Regions from separate parts of the Enterobacter cloacae complex sp. HYC074_NIDB genome, predicted to be linked through region 2. Evidence: riboswitches for the same ligand, from Rfam matches in the RefSeq annotation. Region 2 holds a riboswitch; each other region holds the start of a gene.
The links. Region 2 has a riboswitch for thiamine pyrophosphate ahead of thiB (thiamine ABC transporter substrate binding subunit). Riboswitches for the same ligand answer to the same signal wherever they lie in the genome.
Positions count from the first base shown of each region.

Region 1: another riboswitch for thiamine pyrophosphate. It lies ahead of thiC (phosphomethylpyrimidine synthase ThiC); the one in region 2 lies ahead of thiB (thiamine ABC transporter substrate binding subunit).
Region 3: another riboswitch for thiamine pyrophosphate. It lies ahead of thiM (hydroxyethylthiazole kinase); the one in region 2 lies ahead of thiB (thiamine ABC transporter substrate binding subunit).

Region 1 covers NZ_CP114214.1:343,519-348,032, reverse strand. The annotation lists gene nfi (deoxyribonuclease V) at 9-680, opposite strand; gene hemE (uroporphyrinogen decarboxylase) at 690-1,754, opposite strand; gene nudC (NAD(+) diphosphatase) at 1,793-2,566, opposite strand; gene O1724_RS01710 (Rsd/AlgQ family anti-sigma factor) at 2,662-3,159, shown strand; TPP riboswitch at 3,214-3,323, shown strand; gene thiC (phosphomethylpyrimidine synthase ThiC) at 3,403-4,514, shown strand, end outside.
Region 2 covers NZ_CP114214.1:800,864-805,377, forward strand. The annotation lists gene thiP (thiamine/thiamine pyrophosphate ABC transporter permease ThiP) at 1-1,470, opposite strand, end outside; gene thiB (thiamine ABC transporter substrate binding subunit) at 1,446-2,429, opposite strand; TPP riboswitch at 2,461-2,561, opposite strand; gene sgrR (HTH-type transcriptional regulator SgrR) at 2,598-4,253, opposite strand; gene sgrT (glucose uptake inhibitor SgrT) at 4,342-4,494, shown strand.
Region 3 covers NZ_CP114214.1:3,136,075-3,140,588, reverse strand. The annotation lists gene O1724_RS15215 (diaminobutyrate--2-oxoglutarate transaminase) at 1-255, opposite strand, end outside; gene O1724_RS15210 (hypothetical protein) at 567-1,010, opposite strand; gene O1724_RS15205 (YadA-like family protein) at 1,196-2,323, opposite strand; TPP riboswitch at 2,938-3,034, shown strand; gene thiM (hydroxyethylthiazole kinase) at 3,070-3,840, shown strand; gene thiD (bifunctional hydroxymethylpyrimidine kinase/phosphomethylpyrimidine kinase) at 3,837-4,514, shown strand, end outside.

The DNA.
Region 1 (4,514 bases), 460 kb from region 2:
TACCTGAATCACGGCTGAATTTCCTGCCAACGAATGAATGCCGGACGTGAAGAGGCCACGGCGTCAGCCCAGCGGGTTGGCTCCGGTAAACGGTAGCCCTTCATACAGCGTTGCACCCACGCCAGGGCGCTGTCCATGCTCACCCGATGCCCGGTTGCGATAAACAGCGGGTTGCAGCGCGCTTTACTGCGCCAGACCCACGCCAGCTGCTCGCCTTTATGAATAAGCGGCGCCAGCGCGCCCGGTTCGGCAGAGAGCGGCTCAAACGCGCCGCACAGGCGTTTTTTCGCCACGCCGATGGTCGGCACGTCCACCAGCAGACCAAAGTGGCTGGCAACGCCTAAGCGACGCGGATGGGAGATACCATGCCCATCAACAAACAGCAGGTCAGGTTTTAGCGAGAGTTGTTCCCAAGCGGCCAGCAGCGCGGGATATTCGCGGAAGGAGAGAAAGCCGGGGATATAGGGCATGGTGGTGGCGATACGCGCCACCTTGTACTCCACCAGCTCCAGCGACGGGTATTTCAGCACCACCATCGCCGCTCGCGTCACTTCACCGCCCTGCTCAAACCCGACGTCCGCCCCGCCAATGTACCGCGGAGGGTCCGTATCCAGACGATCCTCACGGATCACCGATGAAGCCAGTTCGATTTGCTGAGCGCGTAGCGACGCGAGATCCATAACCACTCCTTACTTATGATACTGGGCAGAAAGCCGATGCACCGCCTCCACAAATACGCCTGCGTGTTCAGGCGGCACATCCTGATGAATGCCGTGGCCGAGGTTAAAGACGTGGCCTTCACCCTGGCCGAAACCAGACAGTATAGTCGACACTTCCTCTTCGATACGGGCAGGCTGTGCATAGAGCATGGACGGGTCCATGTTGCCCTGAAGCGCCACTTTGTCCCCCACGCGACGGCGCGCATCGGCAATATCGGTGGTCCAGTCGAGGCCCAGCGCGTCGCAGCCGGTGGCCGCCATCGCTTCCAGCCACTGGCCGCCGCCTTTGGTAAACAGCGTCACCGGCACGCGACGGCCTTCGTTTTCACGCAGCAGGCCATCGACAATTTTGTGCATGTAGTACAGGGAGAACTGCTGATAATCACGTCCGGTCAGCACGCCGCCCCAGGTGTCGAAAATCATCACCGACTGCGCACCTGCTTTAATCTGCGCGTTGAGGTAGAGCGTGACGCTCTTCGCGAGCTTGTCGAGCAGCGCATGCAGGGCCAGCGGCTCGGCGTACATCATCTTTTTGATGACGGTAAAGGCTTTGCTGCTGCCGCCTTCCACCATGTAGGTGGCCAGCGTCCACGGACTACCGGAGAAGCCAATCAGCGGCACATCGCCTTTGAGCTCGCGGCGAATGGTGCGCACGGCGTTCATCACATAGCCCAGCTCGCCTTCCGGATCGGGGATCGGCAACTTATCAACGTCGGCTTTGCTTTTGATCGGTGAGGTAAAACGCGGGCCCTCGCCGGTTTCGAAATAGAGCCCAAGGCCCATCGCATCCGGAATGGTGAGAATGTCCGAAAAAAGAATGGCGGCATCGAGCGGGAAGCGGCGCAGCGGCTGGAGCGTCACTTCACAGGCCAGCTCGGCGTTTTTGCACAGCGACATAAAATCGCCCGCCTGCGCGCGCGTGGCTTTGTACTCTGGCAGATAGCGTCCCGCCTGGCGCATCATCCACACCGGGGTGACATCAACGGGCTGGCGCAGCAGCGCACGCAGATAACGATCGTTCTTCAGTTCGGTCATTTTGCAGTTCCTTATTGCGTCAGTCCGTCAGTGTAACACTACTCATACTCGGCCCGACACATTGCCACGGTATCTTCTATCAGGCGACGCGCCACCGTTCCCGGCGGGGGCAGCAGCGGTAAATCGTCGTAGCGATACCAGTTCGCCTCCAGCAGCTCTTTCTGATCGATAACAATCTCGCCGCTGTCGTATTCCGCCATAAACGCGGTCATCAGGGACATCGGGAACGGCCACGGCTGCGACGTCACATAGCGCAGGTTTTTCACCTTAATGCCGCTCTCCTCCATCACCTCGCGCGCCACCGCCTGTTCCAGCGTTTCGCCGACTTCCACGAACCCGGCGAGGACAGTATGAATGCCGTTGCGATGACGGGTATGTTGCGCCAGCAGGATGGAATCATCACGGCGGATGGCGACAATGATGCACGGTGCGATTTGCGGGTAGTAGCGTTCACGGCAGTGGCCGCAAAGCATTGCCCACTCGGTTTTGCTCGGGTGCATGGTGTGGCCGCAGTAGCCGCAGTATTTGTGCGAGCGGTAAAACTCCGCCAGCTGCACGCCGCGCCCCGCCAGCTGGAACAGGCCGACATCCCGATCCAACACCTGACGAACGGATCCCATATCCTGACGACGAGCCTGTAGGATCAACCATACCGGATCGCCCTGCCACTCGCCGATCCGCAGCGCAGGTTGGCCGACGAGATCGAAGATTTCTGCCGCACCGTAGGGTATCTCCCCACCGGGCAGCCACAACTTTTGCTCGTGACTGACGATCCACCAACCCAGATCTGATTTTTCAATAATACGATCCATATCTATTGCACTACCTTCGCTTCACTGACATGTTGTTAGCATTGTGGTTACATTTTGGATAAGCAGATCCCATTCTAAACCTTATGGAGTCGACCATGTTAAACCAGCTGGAAAGCCTGACTGAGCGCGTTGGAGGAAGTAACACCCTGGTGGATCGCTGGCTACATGTGCGCAAGCATCTCCTTGTGGCGTATTACAATCTGGTCGGTCTTAAGCCTGGCAAAGAATCCTTTATGCGGCTGAACGAAAAAGCGCTGGATGATTTTTGTCAGAGCCTTGTCGACTACCTCTCCGACGGCCATTTCAACCTTTATGAACGCATTATCCGCGAAATGGAAGGGACAACGCCGTATTTAGCGGCCAGTAAACTCTGTCCGCTGCTGGAAGCCAACACCCAGCGGATCATGGACTACTACGATTCCGCGCTGGAGAACGCTATCGATCACGATAACTATCTTGAGTTTCAGCAGGCGCTTTCCGACCTTGGCGAAGCGCTGGAAGAGCGATTCACGCTGGAAGACAAGCTCATCGCCCTCGTGCTGGACAACAACCTGAATATCAGCACCAGCGATAACGTTGCGCGCCCTGCTTGAGTTCTTAATCGTTAACGAGTAATTTACAACCATTCGCCCCTCTGCGGAGGGGGATTTTTCTTGTCGGAGTGCCCAGTGTGAAAGCACGGGCTGAGACCGTTAATTCGGGATCCGCGGAACCTGATCAGGTTAATACCTGCGAAGGGAACAAGAGTCACACTGCTGTTGTATCGCCCCTGAGGCGATCTTCTCTTGCTTCATCCGTCGTCTGACAAGCCATGTCCTTCACTTTTGGAATGAGCTATGTCTACTGCAAAACTGACCCGCCGCGAACAGCGCGAACACGCACAACGCTTCATCGACACCCTGGAAGGCACCGCTTTCCCGAACTCGAAACGCATCTACATTTCCGGCTCACAGGCTGATATCCGCGTCCCGATGCGCGAAATCCAGCTCAGCCCGACGCTTATCGGCGGCAGCAAAGACAACCCGCAGTTTGAAGACAACGAAGCCGTGCCGGTGTATGACACCTCGGGCCCGTACGGCGATCCTGATGTGGCTATCAACGTCCAGCAGGGTCTGGCAAAGCTGCGCCAGCCGTGGATAGAGGCGCGTAACGACTGCGAAGAACTGAGCGTACGCAGTTCTGCGTACACCAAAGAACGCCTGGCCGACGACGGTCTGGACGCGCTGCGCTTTACCGGCCTGCTGACGCCGAAACGCGCTAAAGCGGGCAAATGCGTAACCCAGCTGCACTACGCGCGCCAGGGTATCGTCACGCCGGAGATGGAGTTCATCGCCATCCGCGAAAACATGGGCCGCGAGCGCATCCGCAGCGAAGTGCTGCGCCACCAGCATCCGGGTGAAGGGTTTGGCGCTCGCCTGCCGGAGAACATCACGCCGGAATTTGTGCGTGATGAAGTGGCCGCCGGGCGCGCCATTATCCCCGCCAACATCAACCACCCGGAATCCGAGCCGATGATTATCGGCCGCAACTTCCTGGTGAAGGTCAACGCCAACATCGGCAACTCTGCCGTCACCTCGTCCATCGAAGAGGAGGTGGAAAAGCTGGTCTGGTCCACGCGCTGGGGCGCGGACACGGTGATGGACCTTTCCACTGGCCGCTACATCCACGAAACCCGCGAATGGATCCTGCGTAACAGCCCGGTGCCGATTGGCACCGTCCCGATTTATCAGGCGCTGGAGAAGGTCAACGGCATCGCCGAAAACCTCACCTGGGAAGCGTTCCGCGACACGCTGCTGGAGCAGGCGGAACAGGGCGTGGACTACTTCACCATCCACGCGGGCGTGCTGCTGCGCTACGTGCCGATGACGGCGAAACGTCTGACCGGTATCGTCTCACGCGGCGGTTCGATTATGGCGAAATGGTGCCTTTCCCATCATCAGGAAAACTT
Region 2 (4,514 bases):
CGTGCGGAAATCCTCGTTGCCGAAGAGGGCCACCACGCCAAAATCGCCAATCGACAGCACGCAGGCAAACGCCAGCGCCTGGGCCAGCGGACGCTTTAGCGCGCGCAGTTCGACCACCTTCAGACGCTGCCAGCCCTGCATGCCCAGCGACTGACACAGCAAACTGTAGCGGCTGTTGACGTCGCGCATCGGGTTTTCCAGCACCTTGAGCGCGTAAGGGATGGCCATCAGTGCGTTGGTAAAAATGACGATGCCGTCGGCGCTTTCCGGCAGGCCGATGGTGCTGTTGAACAGTAAAAAGAATCCGGTCGCCAGCACAATGCCCGGCATCGCCAGGATCAGCATACCCGTCAGCTCCAGCGCGTGTGCGGCTTTACGGGCATGACGCGCGTACAGCTCGCGGCTGCTCCAGAGCAGCATCATGGTCAGGATCACGCACAGGATCCCGGCTGCCAGCGCGATGCGCAATGAGGTCCACGTCGCCTGCCACAGGACAGGCTGTTGCAGTACCGACAACACATTGCGATTCAGGCCATCAACAATAACGGCCAGCAGCGGGGGCAGCAGAAGCAGGAGTGCCAATGCGATTAGCATAAAATCCGCGACGCGGCTGTGCAGGCTGTCCTGCGGATCGCGCCAGCCTGTCAGGTTATTGCTACCTGTGGGGATCGCTTTACTTAGCCGCTGGCTGAGTAACACCAGCGCCAGGCAGCAGACCATCTGCACGATCGCCAGCAGCGCGGCGCGGCCCGGATCGTAGTCGTAACTTAAGGCCTGATAGATCGCCAGCTCAATGGTGGTGGCCTGCGGCCCGCCGCCGAGAGAAAGTACGGTCGCGAAGCTGGCGAAGCAGAGCATAAAGATTAGCGCGGCAACCGGAGCAATCTGGCGTCGCAGCCACGGCCATTCGACAAAGCGGAAGAACGACCAGCCGCGCATGCCAAGCTGGGCGGCAATCTGACGCTGCTCACCGGGAATGTTTTCCAGCGCCTGTAAAAAGAGGCGCGTCGCCATCGGCATATTGAAAAAAATATGCGCCAGCAGAATGCCTTTCAGGCCGTAAGGGGAGAAGGTCCATTCCAGACCAAGCAGGTTGAAGAGGGATGCCAGCCAGCCCTGCCGACCGTAGACGCTCAGAATGCCGAACACCGCCACCAGCACGGGCAGGATCAGCGTCATCGCGCACAGCCGCAGCAGGGCAAGCCTGCCGGGGAAACGTCTGCGATAGAGGGCGCGTGCAAGGAAAATGGCCGGGATCGCCGACAGCAGCGCGGAGAGAAACGCCTGCCAGAAGGAGAAGCGGATGACGTGCCAGAGATAGCTGTCGTGCCAGAGGGCGAGCAGATCGCTCTCTGGCGCGTTAAACCACAGCGCAAGGAATGCACCCAGGCTGACGACGACCATCAGTACGGCGGCGAGCAGGCCGGGAACTAACCAGCCGGGGATCAGCGGCTGACGGCGCGTTGCCATTCACTAATCCATGCGGCGCGCTGGGCGGCAACCTGCTGCGGCGTAAATTCCAGTGAGGTTTGCGGCTTGTTTAGCTGCTCAAAGCCTGCCGGCAGCGCAACGTCAGTGACCGGGTACATCCAGTTGCCGGTCGGAATAGCGTTCTGAAATGCCGGGGAGATCATAAATTTCAGGAATTTTTCGGCAAGCTCCGGCTGTTTGCTCGCGGCGGTGCGGGCGGCCACTTCCACCTGCAAATAATGCCCTTCAGCAAAGTTCGCGGCGGCGTAGTTGTCTTTCTTCTCGGCGATAATGTGGTAGGCCGGAGAGGTAGTGTAGCTCAGCACCAGGTCGCTTTCGCCTTTCAGGAACAGGCCATAGGCTTCGCTCCAGCCTTTGGTGACGGTAACGGTTTTCGCGGCCAGCTTCTGCCACGCTTCCGGCGTTTTATCCCCGTAAACTTTTTGCATCCACAGCAGCAGCCCCAGACCCGGCGTGCTGGTACGCGGATCTTCGTAAATCACGCGCCATTTCTGGTCACTTTCGACCAGCTCTTTCAGGCTTTTGGGCGGATTCTTCAGCTTGTTTTTATCGTAGACAAACGCAAAGTAACCGTAATCAAAGGGAACGAAGGTGTCGTTTTTCCAGCCGCCCGGTACGTTAACGGCATCTGCCGCCACGCCGCTTTTGGCGAACAGTCTGGTTTGGGTGGCGGCTTCCAGCAGGTTGTTATCCAGCCCGAGCACCACGTCGGCTTTGCTGTTTTTGCCTTCCATGCGCAGCCGGTTAAGCAGCGAGACGCCATCTTCCAGCGCCACGAATTTCAACTCGCAGTTGCAGTCCGCTTCAAAGGCTTTTTTTACCACCGGGCCAGGGCCCCAGTCGGCGGAGAAGGAGTCGTAGGTGTAGACCGTCAGAACAGGCTTAGCAAAAACAGGCAGCGCAAACAGCGCCAGCAGAGGAAGAACGTTTTTTAACACTTTGCACCTCAGGGTTGAGTGGCAAAGGATTTTGAGCGACAGCCTCAAATCCCTTCGCCGGCGTTATCCGGATCAGGTTCGACGGGTATTATCTCAGCGCACATCTGTGATGCAGCACCCCGTTGAGAACGGCGCTATTGTAATGATTTGGTGAATATTACGAAAGCGTTATGGCTCCGGCGGCGCAAACCAGGCGGATTTAAAATCAAACCAGCCCAGGGTGTTCATCCGCAGGCCGCGCATGCTGCGCTGGCCCTGGATCAGCAGCCAGTGGTGAATCAACGGTACGATCGTCTGCCCGGCCAGTAATTCCTGACACCAGGCGGCCAGATCCATTTCTCCTGCCCGCCACCGTGCGGCGTCCTGCTGCCAGTCCCGGTTGATACAGTGCTGAATCAGGGGCACTTCGTACAGGTGAGAAAAGAGCGAGAAATCAAGCGGCAGCGTAAAGTTTGCGCTGTTGAGCCAGATATCGCTGATGACGTCTCCGCGATGCCATTCATCATAATCGACTTCCTGTATCGCCAGCGTCACGCCTTCGGCTGCCAGCAGCGTGCTCATGATCCTTGCGATAAACCTGTGCTCAATGTGATCGCGATAGTAGCTGAGGGTGATGGTCTCCAGTCCGGCAGGTTTTTCACTGCGCACTGGCTGCGCATGGTGCCAGCGCGGAAGCAGGCCATAGGCCGGGAACCACCAGGTCTGGTATTGCTCCTCTGCGTGATAAATCAGGTTAGCAGGGGCAAGAATATGGCTGATCCACCTGCGTACGTCGTGGTTTGCCCCGCGATGGCTGCGGCTATCAAAGAGCAAGTAGTAGCAGCCCTCCTCCAGGCGGCTTTCGAACGCCTTTTCACCGGCTGTTGGCCCTTCCAGGGTCAGGCCTGCGCTCAGCTCTTCGTTGAGATCCGGTAACACCCAGACGTTCACTTCGTCGATCAACGCCCTGTAGCCAAAGTAATCATCAAAGGCGCGGATCTTCAGCTGATTACTGTTGTTTCGTGTAACGGAGTAGGGGCCCGTACCAATCGGCTGGCTGGAAAAATTGTTCAGGGAGCGCCACTCGGCAGGCAGGATCATTGAGGGGACGTAGCCCAGAAGCCACGGAAGCCATTTGTCCGGCTGCGATAGCTCAATATCCAGCGTCCAGGCCGTTGGGGAGTGGATCCGCGAGATATGCGAATAGAGCGGCAGCGTGCGGGCTCGCTCTAAGGAATCGATAACGTCGCGCATCTCCAGCTCGCGTCCATGGTGGAAATGAATGCCGGGGCGTAAGAAAAAGCGCCAGTGGCGCGGGGAAAGCTGTTGCCAGTGGTGCGCGATATCCGCCTCCAGTTCCCCGTTTTCCTCATTTATTCGCGTCAGGCCGCTGAAGATTTGTCGGGCCATGTGGGTTTCAGAACGCCGTAACGCCGTGCCGGGCAACAGATTTTTCATCGGACGGTAGTAGAGCACCCGCAGAATGTGTCGGCCCTGACGAAAACTGCGTCCGAGATGGGAGACCAGCATTTGGCGCACGGCGGCCTTGTCGCCCACCAGCTGGACCAGCTGATCGATACGGTCCTGCTCCAGCAGATCCTCCGCCCGCTGTTGCTGTAGCGCCAGGCCGGTATAAAGGAAAGTCAGGCGCGAGCGCTTGCCGCGTCCGGCTTCAGCCTCCCAGTTTAGCCAGCCCTGCTGCTGCATGGTGTTGAGGAGGGTACGCATATGACGCCGGGAGCAGTTGAGGAGTTCAGCCAGCTCGTTCAGCGTGGTCTCCTGCGATTGCCCCTCGCAGCACTGCCAGAGGCGGATAAATTGTTGTTGCAGACGACCAGAAGGCATAAAAGGGGAACTCCTGACAAAAAATCAGCAATTTATTAATCCCTATATTAAGCCAATAATCCTTATCGATGAAGCGAGGAGGTAAATTATGAAGAGGTCTACCGCACGTCAGTTTTATCAGCACTATTTTTCAGCGACAAAGGGAGTGTCCTGGCTGGCCCGCCAGTGCGCAGAGCAGCGGCTGAGAATACTGGAAGATCTGATGCAGTGGGACGTTACGAAACCGACCTCTTCTCGCTAACTCGCCTCGATCATGTGTGA
Region 3 (4,514 bases), 2.3 Mb from region 2:
AATGACATTTTGGATGCTTTTCAGCACATCAGGATGATTGTGTCCAAGCGCGAGGGTGCCTGCGCCTGCTAAACAGTCAAGGTATTCTTTATTATCTGCATCGGTGATCCACACGCCTTCTGCTTTTGTGATCGCTAAAGGCAGTTTGCGCGGATAACTCCTGACGTTAGATTCAAATTCGGCCTGACGGGCCAGATAGGTTTCGTTGCTTTTGTGGGCATCTACGGTGTCAATACGGACTTTATCCGTCATCATATCACTCCTACAACCGCCGCTTCGTTATGAGCCACGATTGAATAAAAAGTTAAAAAACAGATGGGGCCTGAAAAAAACGCCGCCAATATAGAGCCTTTTGTCACCGGGCTCAATGGTTAATTTGTTTACTGTTTTGTGACACAGGGCACAGGGCAGGGAAGAACGCCGTTTGTATGGGGAAGATTGCACTTTATGCTAAATAAAAACAGCAGCTTACGTATGATTTGTCAGCATTGTAAAATCAGACAAAAGAGTGTGACAAATCGTGCGATTGGCAGGCGAAAAGGAGGCAGAGAGCCTCCTTACGCTGTTTATTTCTGACTAACGCGTAAAACGCCGTGTTCGCGTCCCTTCGTTTTATTCCATGACGCGTCCGTAATACCGTTTTCATCCAGGCTTATCGATATCACAAAACCGTTACCATGGATCTCATAGAAATTCGCATTCAGACGTTTAACGCTGGCTTTTTTGCCGTTCACGGTAGCGCTAAAAAAGCCGTTAGAAAGCGTGGCGTTAACCGTATCCGACGAGAACGAGGCTTCACGCAGGGGATCGTGAACGGATGCCGTTGGTTCGTGTTGTGCCGTGTTTTCCGCTTTGGTTTTGCTGACATCGCAAGAGCCATTGCCAGCGCTAATTTGCGTGCATCCCGAACGTTCTAATTGAGCGCGATAATGGGCGTTTATGGCGTGCGCAGGCGAGACACAACCTGCAAGCACGGTACCACTTATGACTAACATCATTAATTTTTTCATTTTATTGCCTTAAAAACGACACAAATACCAGGAGACATACATCACGCCGATCCAGATCTCGAACGAAATCAGCATTAGGTACAGGGCTACCGAAATAAAAATATATTTAGACATCTTTTTGTATCAACGAAATGCTCATCCGTTAAAATGAGGTTTTATACTTGTCCCGACGATTGTTTTACGCTTTAAAAGCCCATACCAATCCCAACCGAAGCGCCCATATTATTCGCAGTGTCATCTGAGAAGCTCACTTTCGCGATGACATGGGAATTAAAGTTAACGGACGCACCGACAGCAAGCGCGCTCTCACCGTTGTAAGTCGCACCACCAGCAGAGAACATGACGCGCTGATTGGTTTGCACTTGTGGCAAACCCGCCATCGCCATCGCCCCTGAAATACCGGCATTAGCCTGCTTCTTATTCTTGTCCACTTCATCACGTAGAGATTTAAATTGCTGGCTGGTGTTAGTATTCATTGCCTGTAATGACTGCCTGGTGGCTTGCAGATCCTGCGTGGCGGCAGTAACAGCCAGGCTATTTTTAGCGACCTTCGCCTGGGTAGCTGTATCCAGCTGTCGTTGTGTCACGGTGGTTGTCACACCATCTTTACCGTTATGACCGTCTGCACCGTCGCGACCGTTTCTTCCCGCAATGCCTTGTGCGCCAGTATCACCCTTATCACCTTTCATACCTGTCGCGCCAGCATCGCCTTTTTCACCCTTCGCGCCAGTTACACCGGTATCCCCTTTATCGCCCTTTGCGCCAGTCGCGCCGGTATCCCCTTTATCACCCTTTGCGCCAGTCGCACCGGTATCCCCTTTATCACCCTTTGCGCCAGTCGCACCGGTATCCCCTTTATCACCTTTCGCTCCATCTGCACCGTTGATGGGTTTAGGTGCATTTTCGAGAGCAGTAAGGCGGCTATCCTGAATATTATCGACGTGTTGAAGGTTGTTAATGGCTGTGCCGTTAGTCGCCACACCCTGTAAGGCCGTCTCACTTTTCAGACTGGCGGAATCGGCAAGCGCGCCAGCAAGCAACGCTTTCTGATGTGCGTCGTTAGCCATTTTATCCACGACTAACACGCCCAGTTTTGTGGACTGAAGGTCGTCGTTAACCTGCGTTAAGCGGTTATCCGTTGCGCCATCACGGTTAATACTATCAGCGTTGTTTTGTGTAATTTGATCTTGATGGTCATTTACAATATTAGTGATTTGCTGATCGTCCCAAACCGTATTCGCGGCTTCAGCCTGGCTCATTGTACCCGCTAAGACAACGCCCATTACAAAAATAGCAGTAAAGTTTTTATTCATAGATTTCATTTAAAAAGCTCACATCATTAATTATCGAAAATACTGAAGCTGAACAGCTTTATTTTTTGGATTTAAAAAACGGTTGAAGATTATCTAAATCTTATTTAGTAACGCGAGTGAACTATCAATTAAACGCAAACCAATGATGTTGATCTAAGTCATAAATACTATGAATAGTTCCGAGGGCGTAAAAGTCATTTTGCGGTTGTTATTAATGTAAACATTAAAGTGAAAATGACGAGGGAAATGAGAGGGTCAGATTAAGTAATTGACAGAAATAAATTTCTGCAAAATAAATGTTTACATTGATGCCTGAGTTTATTTCATACGAAAGCAGGTGGGCTGTCTTATAAAATCACTCCCGGTGAGTCATTATGGATAAAAATAAAATTTCTCAGCACAGAAAGTGAATATTATATTTAATGAGTTCTTAACAAATATGGCGGGATAATTAACTGAACAATAATGTATACATATTGAGCGTAGTTAATATCTTGTCGTTTATTGTTCGTTACAGGGGGTTAACGGACAGCCAAAACTCCTTGCACCCGGGTTACCCCCCGGTTACACTACATGACTACGAAATGCCATTTTGTAAGTAACTGTTTTATAAGTAATTTGACTCGGGGTGCCCTTCTTTGTGAAGGCTGAGAAATACCCGTATTACCTGATCTGGATAATGCCAGCGTAGGGAAGTCAGATGCCTACCCGGTCATCGCTTCTTCACGCACGGCAGGAGCGAAACCATGCAGCCTGACCTGCTCGACTCACACGTTTTACATCAATTCCGAACCCGTTCCCCGCTCACGCACTGTATGACCAACGATGTCGTGCAGACCTTCACCGCCAATGTGCTGCTCGCGCTGGGCGCTTCCCCGGCAATGGTGATCGAAGCCGAGGAAGCGGAACAGTTTGCCGCGCTTGCCGATGCTCTGCTCATCAACGTGGGTACACTCACCGCACCGCGCGCCCAGTCGATGCGTCGGGCTATTGAGAGCGCTGTAGCCGCGGGCACACCCTGGGTTCTGGATCCGGTTGCGGTTGGCGCGCTGGCGTTCCGCACCCGTTTTTGCCAGCAAATATTATCCCTTAAACCTGCGGCCATTCGTGGAAACGCCTCCGAAATCCTCGCCCTTGCCGGAATGAGTGCGGGCGGGCGCGGGGTTGATTCCACCGATACGGCAGCGAGCGCGTTGACCGCTGCGCAGACGCTCGCCCGTCAGACCCATGCCGTTGTGGTCGTCACAGGAGAAGTGGATCACATCACTGATGGTCAGCGAACCCGTACGGTCGCGGGCGGCGACCTGCTGATGACCCGCGTGGTAGGAACTGGCTGTGCGCTCTCGGCGGTCGTCGCCGCCTGCTGCTCGCTGCCTGGCGACAGGCTTGATAACGCGACGGCTGCCTGCGGCTTTATGAAGCGCGCAGGGTCAGTTGCCCTGACTCAAAGCCGGGGGCCCGGCAGCTTTTCCTCCGCGTTTCTGGACGCGCTTTACGCGCTGGAGGAACAGGTATGACACGCATAAATGCCCTGACTATTGCGGGAACCGATCCCAGCGGCGGAGCGGGGATCCAGGCAGACCTGAAAACCTTCTCTGCGCTCGGCGCTTACGGATGTTCGGTTATCACCGCGCTGGTGGCGCAAAACACGCGCGGTGTACAGTCGGTGTATCGCATTGAGCCGGATTTTGTCGCCGCACAGCTGGATTCGGTATTCAGCGATGTACGTATCGACACCACCAAAATTGGCATGCTCGCAGAGGCGGACATTGTTGAAGCGGTCGCGGAACGTCTCAAACGTTATCAGATAAAAAACGTGGTGCTCGATACCGTGATGCTGGCCAAATGCGGCGATCCGCTGCTCTCCGCCTCGGCCGTCGACACCCTGCGTAAAAAGCTGCTGCCGCAGGTGGCGCTGATCACGCCAAACCTGCCTGAGGCCGCCGCGCTGCTGGATGCGCCACACGCGCAAAACGAACGTGAAATGAAAGAGCAGGGCAATGCGCTGCTGGCGATGGGGTGTCGCGCGGTGCTGATGAAAGGCGGTCATCTCGATGATGCAGAAAGCCCGGACTGGCTCTTCACCCACGATGGCGCGCAACGTTTCACCGCCCCGCGCGTACAGACCAAAAACACCCACGGCACGGGCTGTACGCTCTCGGCGGCGCTGGCGGCGCTGCGTCCCCGAAAC